3 linked regions of the Rhodopseudomonas palustris genome follow. The protein of the gene in region 1 binds, or shares a complex with, the protein of each later gene. Links are inferred from orthologs where the notes say so. Each region holds a gene or a part of one and is shown in the gene's direction. Other genes may lie near its edges.

Region 1 (4,531 bases):
TCGACCACCAGCCGCGCCGGCTGGCCGTTGGCCGCGTCGAGCATGTCGGCCCTGGCGATCTTCGCCGGCCCCGCCAATTCGAGCACGATCCGCGATCCGCCCGGCATCACCAGACCGTAGCGAAATGCCTTGATCAGGCCGCGGCTTGCGCCATTGGCGCCCGACGGCAGACGGAAATTGATCTGCGGCAGGTCGATCACGACGCGATAGGGATCCGCCAGCGTGAACGCGCGCACGGGAACCTTGCTGTCGAAATCGACGATGAAGCGGGTCTGTTTGTCGTCACCTGCAAGACGGGCGTCGGAGGCGATCGGGAAGCCGCTCGGGACCGGCACGGCGGCGTTTTGAGCCAAAGGGGCGTTCCCAGCTTCGACAGCGCCGCCTCGGGAGGGGACTGCGCACATCCATGCTGCAGCGCACGCAAAAGCTGCGCTGAACAAAACAAAATGATTTGCGCGCCCCTGCAACGAATCCCGGCCCCTGTCCGCTGGTCCTTTTACTGCATTAGAACCGCGTGGTTAATCGCCGCTTAAGCAATGCGATTCGAATTAGATGCAGTGTTGCCGGGCAGCGACGCTCTCCTTGCAAGCGAGAGCCAATCCACGTATGTATCTGGTGCTGACGGTCTAATCTTCCGGTTGTGTCGCGTTCAGCCTTTCGGCGCAGCGTGGAATCCCTCGACAATGAGCAGCGGGATTTTGCGTTTTTTCCGTCCCCTCCGAGTCAGCGCAGTGCGCGGCCAGGCAGGTGCGTCGGTTCGGCCCGAGCGGCGTCCGGTCCCCGGGCCTCTATCCTACCAGGGACGGTCCAGACTCTTCATGACCGACCAGTCCGGCCTTCCGGCCGGATGATTCGTGCCGGTGAGCGCTTCGGCGCGAGACCGGTCCTTCAGCAAGAAGACACGGCGGATGCTTTGCCGCCACTCGTTCAGACGGGCCGACGCTTGATGCGCCATATTGCGATGCCGAACCGGACCCACGCAAAGGCCGCGCCGCCGCGAAGCAACAGCTTCGCCACGCGCAATGCCTCGGGTTCAATGCCGGCACGGCGCGGTGAAGTGCGTTTCGGCCTTCCCCTCACCCCCGAATCAGGTGGACCGTCGCGTTATCCGACCGCGCCTTTTGCGCTGGCCGTCTCGCGCGCTTTCCGCCGCCAAGAGTTCAAAAATGCCCAACAAGATGCTGATCGACGCCACCCACCCGGAAGAGACCCGGGTGGTCGTGGTCCGCGGCAACCGCGTCGAAGAATTTGATTTCGAGACCGCCCAGCGCAAACAACTGCGCGGCAACATCTACCTCGCCAAAGTCACACGGGTCGAACCGTCGCTGCAGGCCGCCTTCATCGAATATGGCGGCAACCGGCACGGTTTCCTCGCCTTCAGCGAAATCCATCCGGACTACTACCAGATCCCGGTCGCCGACCGTCAGGCCCTGATCGAGGCCGACGAGCGTGCGCATCGCGAGGCCGAAGAAGAGAGCGAGCAGCGCTCGACGCGTCGCCGGTCGCGGCACCGCAGCCATCGCCGCCGCGGCAATGGCGAGCGGGTCACGAGCGAGATCGTCGAGGCTTCGGCTGACGTCGCGGCCGAGCCGCACGATCAATCCGCCGACCACGCAGACATCAACCACACGGACGATGGACACGAGCAAGCCGACCACGAACGGCTGATGCACGAGTTCCCGGCGCACGACGCCGGCGATGCGGCACAGGTGACGTCGGACGAATCCGAAGGCCATGACGGTCACCACGATGCCGACCGCCGGGAGCATCAGGGCGATTCGGGCGAGCACCACGACGAGCCGGCCGTTGCACCGAGTATCGTCGCGAGCGAACAGCCCGCCCTGCCCGACTTCGCAACCGGCGCGGCGCCGATCGCGCCGGAAGCCGAGGCGCACGATCCCGAGGACAATAGCGGCTACGCCGAAGACGCGCCGTTCCCGATCGCCGAAGCCGCCGAGCAGGAACACGGCGATGATGCCGGCGACGATCTGACCGACGCCGAGCACGACATGGATTCCGAGGAAGACTCGGATTCCGAAGCGGACGACGACGAAGACGACGAGTCCGAGGAAGACATCGTCGAATCCGTCGGCGGCGACGATGTGCTGGAAGAGGTTCCCGAGCGCGCCTTCCGGCCGCGCCGGCAGTACAAGATTCAGGAAGTCATCAAGCGCCGCCAGGTGATGCTGGTGCAGGTCGTCAAGGAAGAGCGCGGCAACAAGGGCGCGGCGCTGACGACGTATCTGTCGCTCGCCGGCCGCTACGCCGTGCTGATGCCGAACACCGCGCGCGGCGGCGGCATCAGCCGCAAGATCACCTCGGCGCAGGATCGCTCCCGCCTGAAGGAAGTGGTGCAGGATCTCGACGTGCCGGAGGGCATGGGCATCATTCTGCGCACCGCGGGCGCCTCGCGCACCAAGCCCGAGATCAAGCGCGACTTCGAATATCTGATCCGGATGTGGGAGACGGTCCGCGACGTCACGCTGAAATCGCAGGCGCCGACGCTGGTCTACGAGGAAGGCTCGCTGATCAAGCGCTCGCTGCGCGATCTCTACAACAAGGAGATCGACGAAATCCAGGTGGCCGGCGAGCCCGGCTATCAGGAAGCGCGCGATTTCATGCACATGCTGATGCCGAGCAACGTGCGCGCGGTGAAGCTGTATCGCGACGGCCAGCCACTGTTCTCGCGGATGGGGGTGGAGAGCCAGCTCGACGCGATGTTCTCGCCGACCGTGCAACTGCGGTCCGGCGGCTACATCGTCATCAACCAGACCGAGGCGCTGGTCTCGATCGACGTCAATTCCGGTCGATCGACCCGCGAACACCATATCGAGGACACCGCGCTCAAGACCAATCTCGAGGCTGCCGAGGAAGTCGCCCGGCAGTTGCGTCTGCGCGACCTCGCCGGTCTGATCGTCATCGACTTCATCGACATGGACGAGAAGCGCAACAACCGTGCGGTCGAGCGCAAGCTCAGCGATTGCCTGCGGCAGGATCGCGCCCGCATCCAGGTCGGCCGGATCTCGCATTTCGGCCTGCTCGAAATGTCGCGCCAGCGCATCCGCGCCAGTGTGCTGGAAAGCTCGACCGAGCCCTGCCCGCATTGCGGCGGCTCCGGCCACGTTCGGTCGGTCTCGTCGGTGGCGCTGCAATTGCTGCGCGGCCTCGAAGAAATCCTGATGAAGGGCGCGACCCACAATCTGATCGTGCGCACCCGCGCCGATGTCGCGCTCTATGTCCTCAACCAGAAGCGCGGTCACCTGCGCGACCTCGAAACCGGCTTCAAGGTGACCTTGTCGGTGATGGCCGACCCGACCGTCACCGGACAGCAGTCGTTCGTGATCGATCGCGGCGAGCAGGTCCACACGTTGGAATCCGCCAAGGCGCTGCTCGCAGCGCAGGTCGCGGCTTACCCGGTGCAGGCCGAAGAGCCGTATGAAGACGACGAGGGCTACGAGTTCGAGGCCGAGATCGAAACCGACGAGACTGTCGGCCTGACCGACGAGCAAGCCGGCGACAGCGCCGAGGGCGAAGGCGAAGGCGACGCCCGCAAGCGCAAGCGCCGCCGTCGTCGCCGGCCGCGCACCGGCGAGGCCCGTGAAGCGGGCGCGCCACGCGAGGATGGCGATGCTGTCCTGATTCCCGAGGCTGTGGAGACCGTTTCCGAGGACGACGGCGAAGACGGTGACGATAGCGCCGACAGCGCTGAAGGAGACGGCGAAGCCCGAGCCGATCAGGCGAACGGCGAACGTCGTCCGCGTCGCCGTGGCCGCCGCGGCGGTCGGCGCCGGCGTGGCGCTCCCGAGGGAGGTCTCGAAGACGGCGCCTCCGGCTCGATCGTCGACGATCTTGGAGAGTTGGAAACGTCGGAGGCCGCCGAGGCTGCAGCCGACATGGACGGCGGTGGATCGGACGGACGCTTGCTCGGCAAGCGGCACGAGCCTGACATCGAAGACGATGAGACCGCCGAGCCGGTCGCGGCTGCGTCGTCGCCCGCCATCAGCGAGCCGGAAGAACGCGCTGAGCCGGCGCATCTGGTGCAGAGCGAGTCGACTGACTCGGCTCCTGCCCAGGAGTCCACTCCGTCAGCTCAGGACGATGCCGCGGCCGAGCGGGCTGCCGCACGTCGTCGGTCCACGGTGCGCGAAAAAGTGAACTTCGGCTCGTCGGAGCCGAAGCCGGAGGTTTCGACGCCGCTGGCGATCGAGCCGGCCGCGCAACAGCCCGAACAGGCGCAGCACGTGCCGGAGCCGCAGGCCGCGGTCGAGCCGGCCTCCGAAGCCCCTCGTCGCGCCGGATGGTGGTCGCGCCGCTTCGGCGGCGGCAACTGACCAGCCGCAAGTAATCTGACAAAAAACCGCCCGGTCAAAAGCCGGGCGGTTTTCGTTTCAGGGACCGGTCGGCTGATCAGCCGGTGGTGATTGCGGTCTCGACGTCGGACGGGTCGATGGTCTTGTTGAGGTTGGCGTGCAGCCGGTCGTGATCGAGTTCGCCCTCCCACCACGACACGAACACCGTGGCGATGCCGTTG
Region 2 (3,722 bases), 260 kb from region 1 along the record:
CAGCCCGGAAATAGGTCGCGCCCAGGAACACGCAGACTTCGTCGTAATAGTCCGGCGAATTGAGCGGAGTGTGGATCCGGAAGCCGCCGAAGCCGAGGTCGAGATCCGACGATGGTGGAGCCGTGGCTCCAAACGAGAAATCATCGGCGCGATAAGGGACCGGCGTCGCCTGTCCGTTCGCAACCTCGAAGATCGTCACCCGGTTCTTGTACAAGAAGCCGCGATGAAAGAACTGGATCTGGAAGGGGAGCCGGTCTGCGCGCCACAATGCACGGTCCGGATTGAAGCGGATCGCCCGATAGGCGTCATAGTCCAGATCCGCCAATGGCGACGGCAGCTTGCTGTCGGGCGCCTGATAGGCCTTGCCCGCCAGTTCGCGCGCCAGCTGCCGCACCACCGAGGGTTCGAACGCCCGAGGCTTGTCCGCCGCCTGAGCAGCCGATGTGCTGGCCTGAGATTGCAACAACGGAATCGCCGCAAGGCCCGTCAGAACTTGCCGCCGATTCAATTTGACACTCCGTCTGGCCGAGGAAAGTTCCAATGCAACGTTCCTGGACCAACTGAGTTCCTTCGACTTTGAGCTTGATTGTTTTGACGCGGGGGCGGCAGTCGCGGCGGCTCAACCGCGTCCGCGATAGGGCGCCACGCCCTGGTCCGGCACCCACATCCCCTTCGGCAGCCTGCCGGTCTGCCAGAACACGTCGATCGGAATTCCGCCGCGCGGATACCAGTAGCCGCCGATGCGGAGCCATTTCGGCTTGATCTCGGCAGCGATCCGCTGGCCGATCGACACTGTGCAGTCCTCGTGGAAGCCGCCGTGATTGCGGAAGCTGGCGAGGTACAGCTTCAACGATTTGGATTCCACCAGCCAGGCGCCCGGCGCGTAGTCGATCATCAGATGGGCGAAGTCCGGCTGGCCGGTGACCGGGCACAGCGAGGTGAATTCCGGCGCAGTGAAGCGCACCAGATAATCGGTGCCGGCCTGCGGATTGGGGACGCGGTCGAGCTGGGCTTCGTCCGGCGTGGCCGGCCAGGCGACGGCGCGGCCGAGCTGCAGGCCGGCGGATTTCGGGGTCTTGCGGGGCGATCTGGACATGGCGGTCTCCGTTGCCGCCGTCTTAGCCTTTCGTCACCCGCCCGTCATCCGTGCGACGGCCTTTTCGGCCCGGAAGCCATGCTGTAGAAGCGGCGCAAACCTTGTCCCGTAAATCTTCAGTGAGGCATCCATGACCGCCATCGTCGACATCATCGGCCGCGAAATCCTCGACAGCCGTGGCAACCCGACCGTCGAGGTCGATGTCGTGCTGGAGGACGGCTCGGTCGGCCGCGCCGCGGTGCCGTCGGGGGCCTCCACCGGCGCCCACGAGGCGGTCGAGCTGCGCGACGGCGACAAGAGCCGCTATCTCGGCAAGGGCGTGCTGAAGGCGGTCGAGGCCGTCAATGGCGAGCTGTTCGACGCCCTCGGCGGCATGGACGCCGAGCAGCAGGTCCAGATCGACCAAACCATGATCGAGCTCGACGGCACCCCGAACAAGAGCCGGCTCGGCGCCAACGCCATTCTGGGCGTCTCGCTCGCCACCGCCAAGGCGGCCGCCTCGTCGTATGATCTGCCGCTGTATCGCTATGTCGGCGGCACCTCGGCGCGGACGTTGCCGGTGCCGATGATGAACATCATCAACGGCGGCGCGCATGCCGACAATCCGATCGACTTCCAGGAATTCATGATCATGCCGGTGGGCGCCGCGAGCTTCAGCGAAGCGCTGCGCTGCGGGTCGGAAATCTTCCATACGCTGAAGGGCGAGTTGAAGAAGGCCGGGCACAACACCAATGTCGGCGACGAGGGTGGCTTCGCGCCGAACCTGCCGTCGGCAGACGCCGCGCTGGACTTCGTGATGGCTGCGATCGGCAAGGCCGGCTACAAGGCCGGCGAGGACGTGATGATCGCGCTCGATCCGGCTTCGACCGAGTTCTTCAAGAACGGCAAATACGTCTATGAAGCGGAGGGCAGGAGCCTCGGCCCGCAGGAGCAGGCGCAGTATCTGGCCGATCTGGTGGCGCGCTATCCGATCGTGTCGATCGAGGACGGCATGGCCGAGGACGACATCGAAGGCTGGAAGGCGATTACCGGCCTGATCGGCGACAAATGCCAGCTCGTCGGCGACGACCTGTTCGTCACCAACGTCACGCGGCTGTATGACGGCATCAAGAACGGCTACGCCAATTCGATCCTGATCAAGGTCAACCAGATCGGCACGCTGACCGAGACGCTGGCCGCGGTCGAGATGGCGCACAAGGCCGGCTACACCGCGGTGATGTCGCATCGCTCAGGCGAAACCGAGGACTCGACCATCGCCGATCTCGCGGTCGCGACCAATTGTGGGCAGATCAAGACCGGTTCGCTGGCGCGTGCCGACCGCACGTCAAAGTACAACCAACTGCTGCGGATCGAGCAGGAGCTCGGCACCCAGGCGCATTTCGCCGGCAAGGCAGCGCTGAAGGCGTTGCGCTGACGGCGCGTCCGCTGCAGCGATAAGTGATCGCTGCCACGGCCACTTCGCCTTGAACCCTGCGCGCGGCTGCAGCACTGTGCGGCCGCGCTGACAACAAGCAGGGAGAAAACGCGTGACCGAGGCCACCACCGGACTGCAACTGCGTTCGCTGATCAAGGCGACCGGCGAACTCGAAGTGTCGCTGGTGCCGGTCGACATCCCGGAGCCCGGTGACGACGAGGTCGTCGTCCGTGTCGAGGCGACGCCGATCAATCCGTCCGATCTCGGCCTGCTGTTCGGTGCCGCCGACATGACGACCGCCAAGGCCTCGGGCACGCCCGATGCGCCGGTGATCACGGCCAAGGTGCCCGATAGCGCGATGAAGGCGATGGCCGGGCGGCTCGATCAGTCGATGCCGGTCGGCAACGAAGGCGCCGGCACCGTGGTCAAGGCCGGCAATTCGGCTGGCGCGCAGGCACTGCTCGGCAAGACCGTGGCGATGATCGGCGGCGCGATGTACGCGCAGTACCGCGTCATGAAAGCTGCCGACTGCCTGCAACTGGCCGACGGGACCACGGCCGCCGAAGGCGCGTCCTGCTTCGTCAATCCGTTGACCGCGCTCGGCATGGTCGAGACGATGCGGCGCGAAGGCCATAAGGCGCTGGTCCACACCGCGGCGGCGTCCAATCTCGGCCAGATGCTCAACCGGATCTGCCTGAAAGACGGTATCGATCTCGTCAACATCGTGCGCAGCGAGGCGCAGGCGAAACTGCTGCGCGACATCGGCGCGAAATATGTAGTCGATTCGACCTCGCCGGATTTCATGGCAGAATTGACGCAAGCGCTGGAGACGACCGGCGCGACCATCGCCTTCGATGCGATCGGCGGCGGCAGGCTCGCGGGCCAGATCCTGACCTGCATGGAAGCGGCGATCGGGAAGACGGCGAAAGAGTACAGCCGCTACGGCTCGAACGTGCTGAAGCAGGTCTATATCTACGGCGGCCTGGATACGCGGCCGACGGAGATCGCGCGCAATTTCGGGATGATCTGGGCGGTCGGCGGCTGGCTGCTGTTTCCGTTCCTGCAGAAGATCGGCGCCGACGACGCAGCCAGGCTGCGAGCCCGCGTCGCTGCCGAGATCAAGACCACATTCGCCAGCCACTACACGCAGGTGGTGTCGCTGAGGGAAGCGCTCTCGCTCAAGGCGATCATGGTCTACAACAAGCGCGCGAC
Region 3 (3,710 bases), 2.8 Mb from region 1 along the record:
GCAGCGGATCGCCGCTGCCGCCCGCCGCGTCCGGCCGAACCGTCCACACAGGCGCTCTGAGTTCGCCTGTGTGTTTGCTCAGCCGCATCCGGCGGCTGGGCCGTCAACGGGCCGATCAGGCCCGCCCCGTGGGCCGAGGACCTCGAAGGTCCCGCCGCCCGCACCCGGGAGGACTGAACGCCATTTTCCACCTCGAGACCATGGCAGGATCGCCGGACGCTGCTCGCACCTTCGGGTCGCCAGCGTCCCGCAATCTTGCGCATGGTCTTTTGGTATCTGGCGTCCGGTCGTCGCGGAAAACGATGAAAGAGACACCCGATGTTCAATAAGCATTCCGTCGAAATCGATTGGGGTGGGCGTCCCCTCAAGCTCGAGACCGGCAAGGTCGCGCGCCAGGCCGACGGCGCCGTCGTCGCCACCTATGGCGAGACCATCGTGCTCGCCACCGTGGTCGCCGCCAAGACGCCGCGCGAAGGCGTCGACTTCCTGCCGCTGACCGTGGACTACCAGGAAAAGACCTACGCGGCCGGTCGCATTCCCGGCGGTTACTTCAAGCGCGAAGGCCGTCCGACCGAGAAGGAGACGCTGGTCTCCCGCCTGATCGACCGCCCGATCCGTCCGCTGTTCGCCGACGGCTGGCGCAACGAGACCCAGGTGATCGTCACCGTGCTGTCGCACGACATGGAGAACGATCCGGACATTCTGGCGATGGTCGCCGCCTCGGCAGCGCTGACGCTGTCCGGCGCGCCGTTCAAGGGTCCGATCGGCGCCGCCCGCGTCGGCTTCATCAACGACGAATACGTGCTCAACCCGGTGCTCGACGAGATGCCCGAGACCCAGCTCGAGCTGGTCGTCGCCGGCACCTCGGACGCGGTGCTGATGGTCGAATCCGAAGCCAAGGAGCTGTCGGAAGAAATCATGCTCGGCGCGGTGATGTTCGGTCACCGTCACTTCCAGCCCGTGATCGACGCGATCATCGAGCTCGCCGAGAAAGCCGCCAAGGAGCCGCGCGAACTCACCGTCGTCGACGATTCGGCGATCGAGAAGGAAATGCTCGGCCTGGTCGAGCAGGAGCTGCGCGCCGCCTACGCGATTCCCGTCAAGCAGGAGCGCTACGCCGCGGTCGGCAAGGTCAAGGAAAAGGCGATCGCGCATTTCTTCCCGGAAGGCGAAGAGCCGAAATACGACAAGCAGCGTATCGGCGGCGTGTTCAAGGAGCTCGAGGCCAAGATCGTTCGCTGGAACATCCTCGACACCGGCAAGCGCATCGACGGCCGTGACAGCAAGACCGTCCGCAGCATCATCGCCGAAGCCGGCGTGCTGCCGCGCGCCCACGGTTCGGCGCTGTTCACCCGCGGTGAGACCCAGGCGCTGGTGGTCACCACGCTCGGCACCGGCGAAGACGAGCAGTACGTCGATTCGCTGGCAGGTACGTACAAAGAGACGTTCCTGCTGCACTACAACTTCCCTCCCTACTCGGTCGGCGAGACCGGCCGCCTCGGTGGTACCAAGCGCCGCGAGATCGGCCACGGCAAGCTGGCGTGGCGCGCGATCCGTCCGGTGCTGCCGCCGCATCACGAGTTCCCCTACACCATCCGCGTCGTCTCCGAGATCACCGAGTCGAACGGCTCGTCCTCGATGGCGTCGGTGTGCGGCGCCTCGCTGGCGCTGATGGACGCCGGTGTGCCGCTGAAGCGGCCGACCGCGGGCATCGCGATGGGCCTGATCCTGGAAGGCGAGCGCTTCGCGGTGCTCTCCGACATTCTCGGCGATGAAGATCATCTCGGCGACATGGACTTCAAGGTCGCCGGCACCGATCAGGGCATCACCTCCCTGCAGATGGACATCAAGATCGCCGGCATCACCGAGGAGATCATGAAGGTCGCGCTCGGCCAGGCCAAGGACGGCCGCATCCACATCCTGGGTGAGATGTCCAAGGCGCTCGACCGCGCCCGCGCCGAGCTCGGCGAACACGCGCCGCGGATCGAGACCTTCAAGATCCCGACCGACAAGATCCGTGAAGTGATCGGCACCGGCGGCAAGGTGATCCGCGAGATCGTCGAGAAGACCGGCGCCAAGGTCAACATCGAGGACGACGGCACCGTCAAGGTCGCCTCCAGCGATGGCGAGTCGATCAAGGCTGCCATCAAGTGGATCAAGTCGATCGCCTCCGATCCGGAAGTCGGCGAGATCTACGAGGGCACCGTCGTGAAGGTGATGGAGTTCGGCGCCTTCGTGAACTTCTTCGGTGCCAAGGACGGCCTGGTGCATATCAGCCAGCTCGCCTCCGGCCGGGTGCAGAAGACCTCCGACGTCGTCAAGGAAGGCGACAAGGTCAAGGTCAAGCTGCTCGGCTTCGACGACCGCGGCAAGACCCGGCTGTCGATGCGCGTGGTCGATCAGGAGACCGGCGAAGACCTCGAGGCCAAGCAGAAGGCCGAAGGCGAAGCCCCGGCCCAGGCCGCCGGCGAGTAGTTCGTCCGCTGCAGGCCCGCTTGGGCCTCGCGAGTAGTTCCCGAAGGGCGGCCGCGAGGCCGCCCTTCGTCGTTTCCGGCGTCGCAGCAGAACGGAGCCTGCTTGGCCCTTGCGATCAGGGCCGCCGCCCCGTCCGCCGGCGGCCGCGCATGGGGCGACGGCGATGATGAGCCGCCGCCGCGCAAACTGCGACTCGAATGGGCAGCATGACTGCCCAGTGATCAGGGGCGGTCGCACAGGCCGCCCCTTTTCGACCCAGGAAGAGCCGCAGTCGGTGGAACAAATCGCGCGCGCTGTGTCCGTCGCGACACGAATGTCGGCAGTACACCGCTAAGTTGTCGGCAGGCATCAAGCCGACCTTGCGGAGCGGGGGTTCTGCCCCGATAATCGCCGAACGTTCCCGCGAGATCACTCATGCGCCGTTGGATTGCCAGGCTCGCCACGGTCGCGATCGCGACGCTGCTCTCGCAGGGTGCGTTGGCGCAGCGCGCGGTGCTGATCGGCGAGAACGATACGGTAGCCGATACCGACCGGGACTACACGTCCGGCTTCCGGCTCTCCTTCGTGTTCGATAATTTCTCGCGCGATCTGCTCGCCGGGCAGGTGTTCGATCTGGTCCGTCCTGCGCTGGTGACTTACGGCGCGCCGGGCGGCTCGGTGAAGCAGCAGTTCGAATGGATCGCGCTCGCGCAGAACATCTACACGCCGGACCGTGATACCAGGGGCACCTACATGCCGGGCGTCGACCGTCCGTTCGGCGGCTGGCTCTACACCGGCTTCAGCGTCGCGCAGGAGACGGGTCGCCGTCAGCTCGATTCGTTCGAGGTTCAGGTCGGCGCCGTCGGCGGGCGCGCGTCGCTGGCGGAGGCGGTGCAGTCGAGCTTCCACAGCCTGCTCAATCAGGCCAAGCCCGTCATCAACGGCTACGAACTCCGCAACGAGCCAGGCGTGCTGGTGGCGTGGGACCGGCGCTGGAAGTTCGGCACCGAGTTCGGCAACGGATTCGGCGCCGACATCATCCCGTCGGTCGGCCTGACGGCCGGCAACGTCTTCACCTATGGCGAAGCCGGCGCGATCGTCCGGTTCGGTCGCGCGCTGTCGACGACCTGGGGGCCGACGCTGATTCGTCCCGGCGTGTCGGGCGCGAATTTCGTCAGCCCGGATACCGCCGCGCCGTTCTGGGGCTTCTCGCTGTTCGGCGGCGTGCAGGCGCGCGGCGTCGCCCGCAACATCTT

The links.
Region 2: the proteins of SR870_RS04650 (region 1) and eno are in contact, whole or in part, in a solved structure (PDB 2FYM), measured with the Escherichia coli proteins. The link is inferred for Rhodopseudomonas palustris from one-to-one orthologs.
Region 3: the proteins of SR870_RS04650 (region 1) and pnp are in contact, whole or in part, in a cryo-EM structure (PDB 9QH0), measured with the Escherichia coli proteins. The link is inferred for Rhodopseudomonas palustris from one-to-one orthologs.

The regions. Positions count from the first base shown.
Region 1 is NZ_CP140155.1:1,059,915-1,064,445, reverse strand. Bases 815-4,531 are described here. They hold SR870_RS04650 (Rne/Rng family ribonuclease), read left to right. Parts: upstream 815-1,166; coding sequence 1,167-4,331; downstream 4,332-4,531. Other genes in these bases: SR870_RS04645 (dicarboxylate/amino acid:cation symporter), read right to left, coding at 4,408-4,531. Also shown: SR870_RS04655 (N-acetylmuramoyl-L-alanine amidase), read right to left, coding at 1-467. UniProt on the Escherichia coli protein: Endoribonuclease that plays a central role in RNA processing and decay. Required for the maturation of 5S and 16S rRNAs and the majority of tRNAs. Also involved in the degradation of most mRNAs.
Region 2 is NZ_CP140155.1:1,319,717-1,323,438, forward strand. What follows is about bases 461-3,368. They hold eno (phosphopyruvate hydratase), read left to right. Parts: upstream 461-1,226; coding sequence 1,227-2,510; downstream 2,511-3,368. Other genes in these bases: SR870_RS05810 (glucan biosynthesis protein G), read right to left, coding at 461-508; queF (preQ(1) synthase), read right to left, coding at 620-1,096; SR870_RS05825 (zinc-binding dehydrogenase), read left to right, coding at 2,623-3,368. Also shown: more of SR870_RS05810, read right to left, coding at 1-460; more of SR870_RS05825, read left to right, coding at 3,369-3,722. UniProt on the Escherichia coli protein: Catalyzes the reversible conversion of 2-phosphoglycerate (2-PG) into phosphoenolpyruvate (PEP). It is essential for the degradation of carbohydrates via glycolysis.
Region 3 is NZ_CP140155.1:3,844,099-3,847,808, reverse strand. Bases 1-2,896 are described here. They hold pnp (polyribonucleotide nucleotidyltransferase), read left to right. Parts: upstream 1-318; coding sequence 319-2,475; downstream 2,476-2,896. Other genes in these bases: SR870_RS17315 (lipid A deacylase LpxR family protein), read left to right, coding at 2,890-2,896. Outside these bases: more of SR870_RS17315, read left to right, coding at 2,897-3,710. UniProt on the Escherichia coli protein: Involved in mRNA degradation. Catalyzes the phosphorolysis of single-stranded polyribonucleotides processively in the 3'- to 5'-direction. Also involved, along with RNase II, in tRNA processing.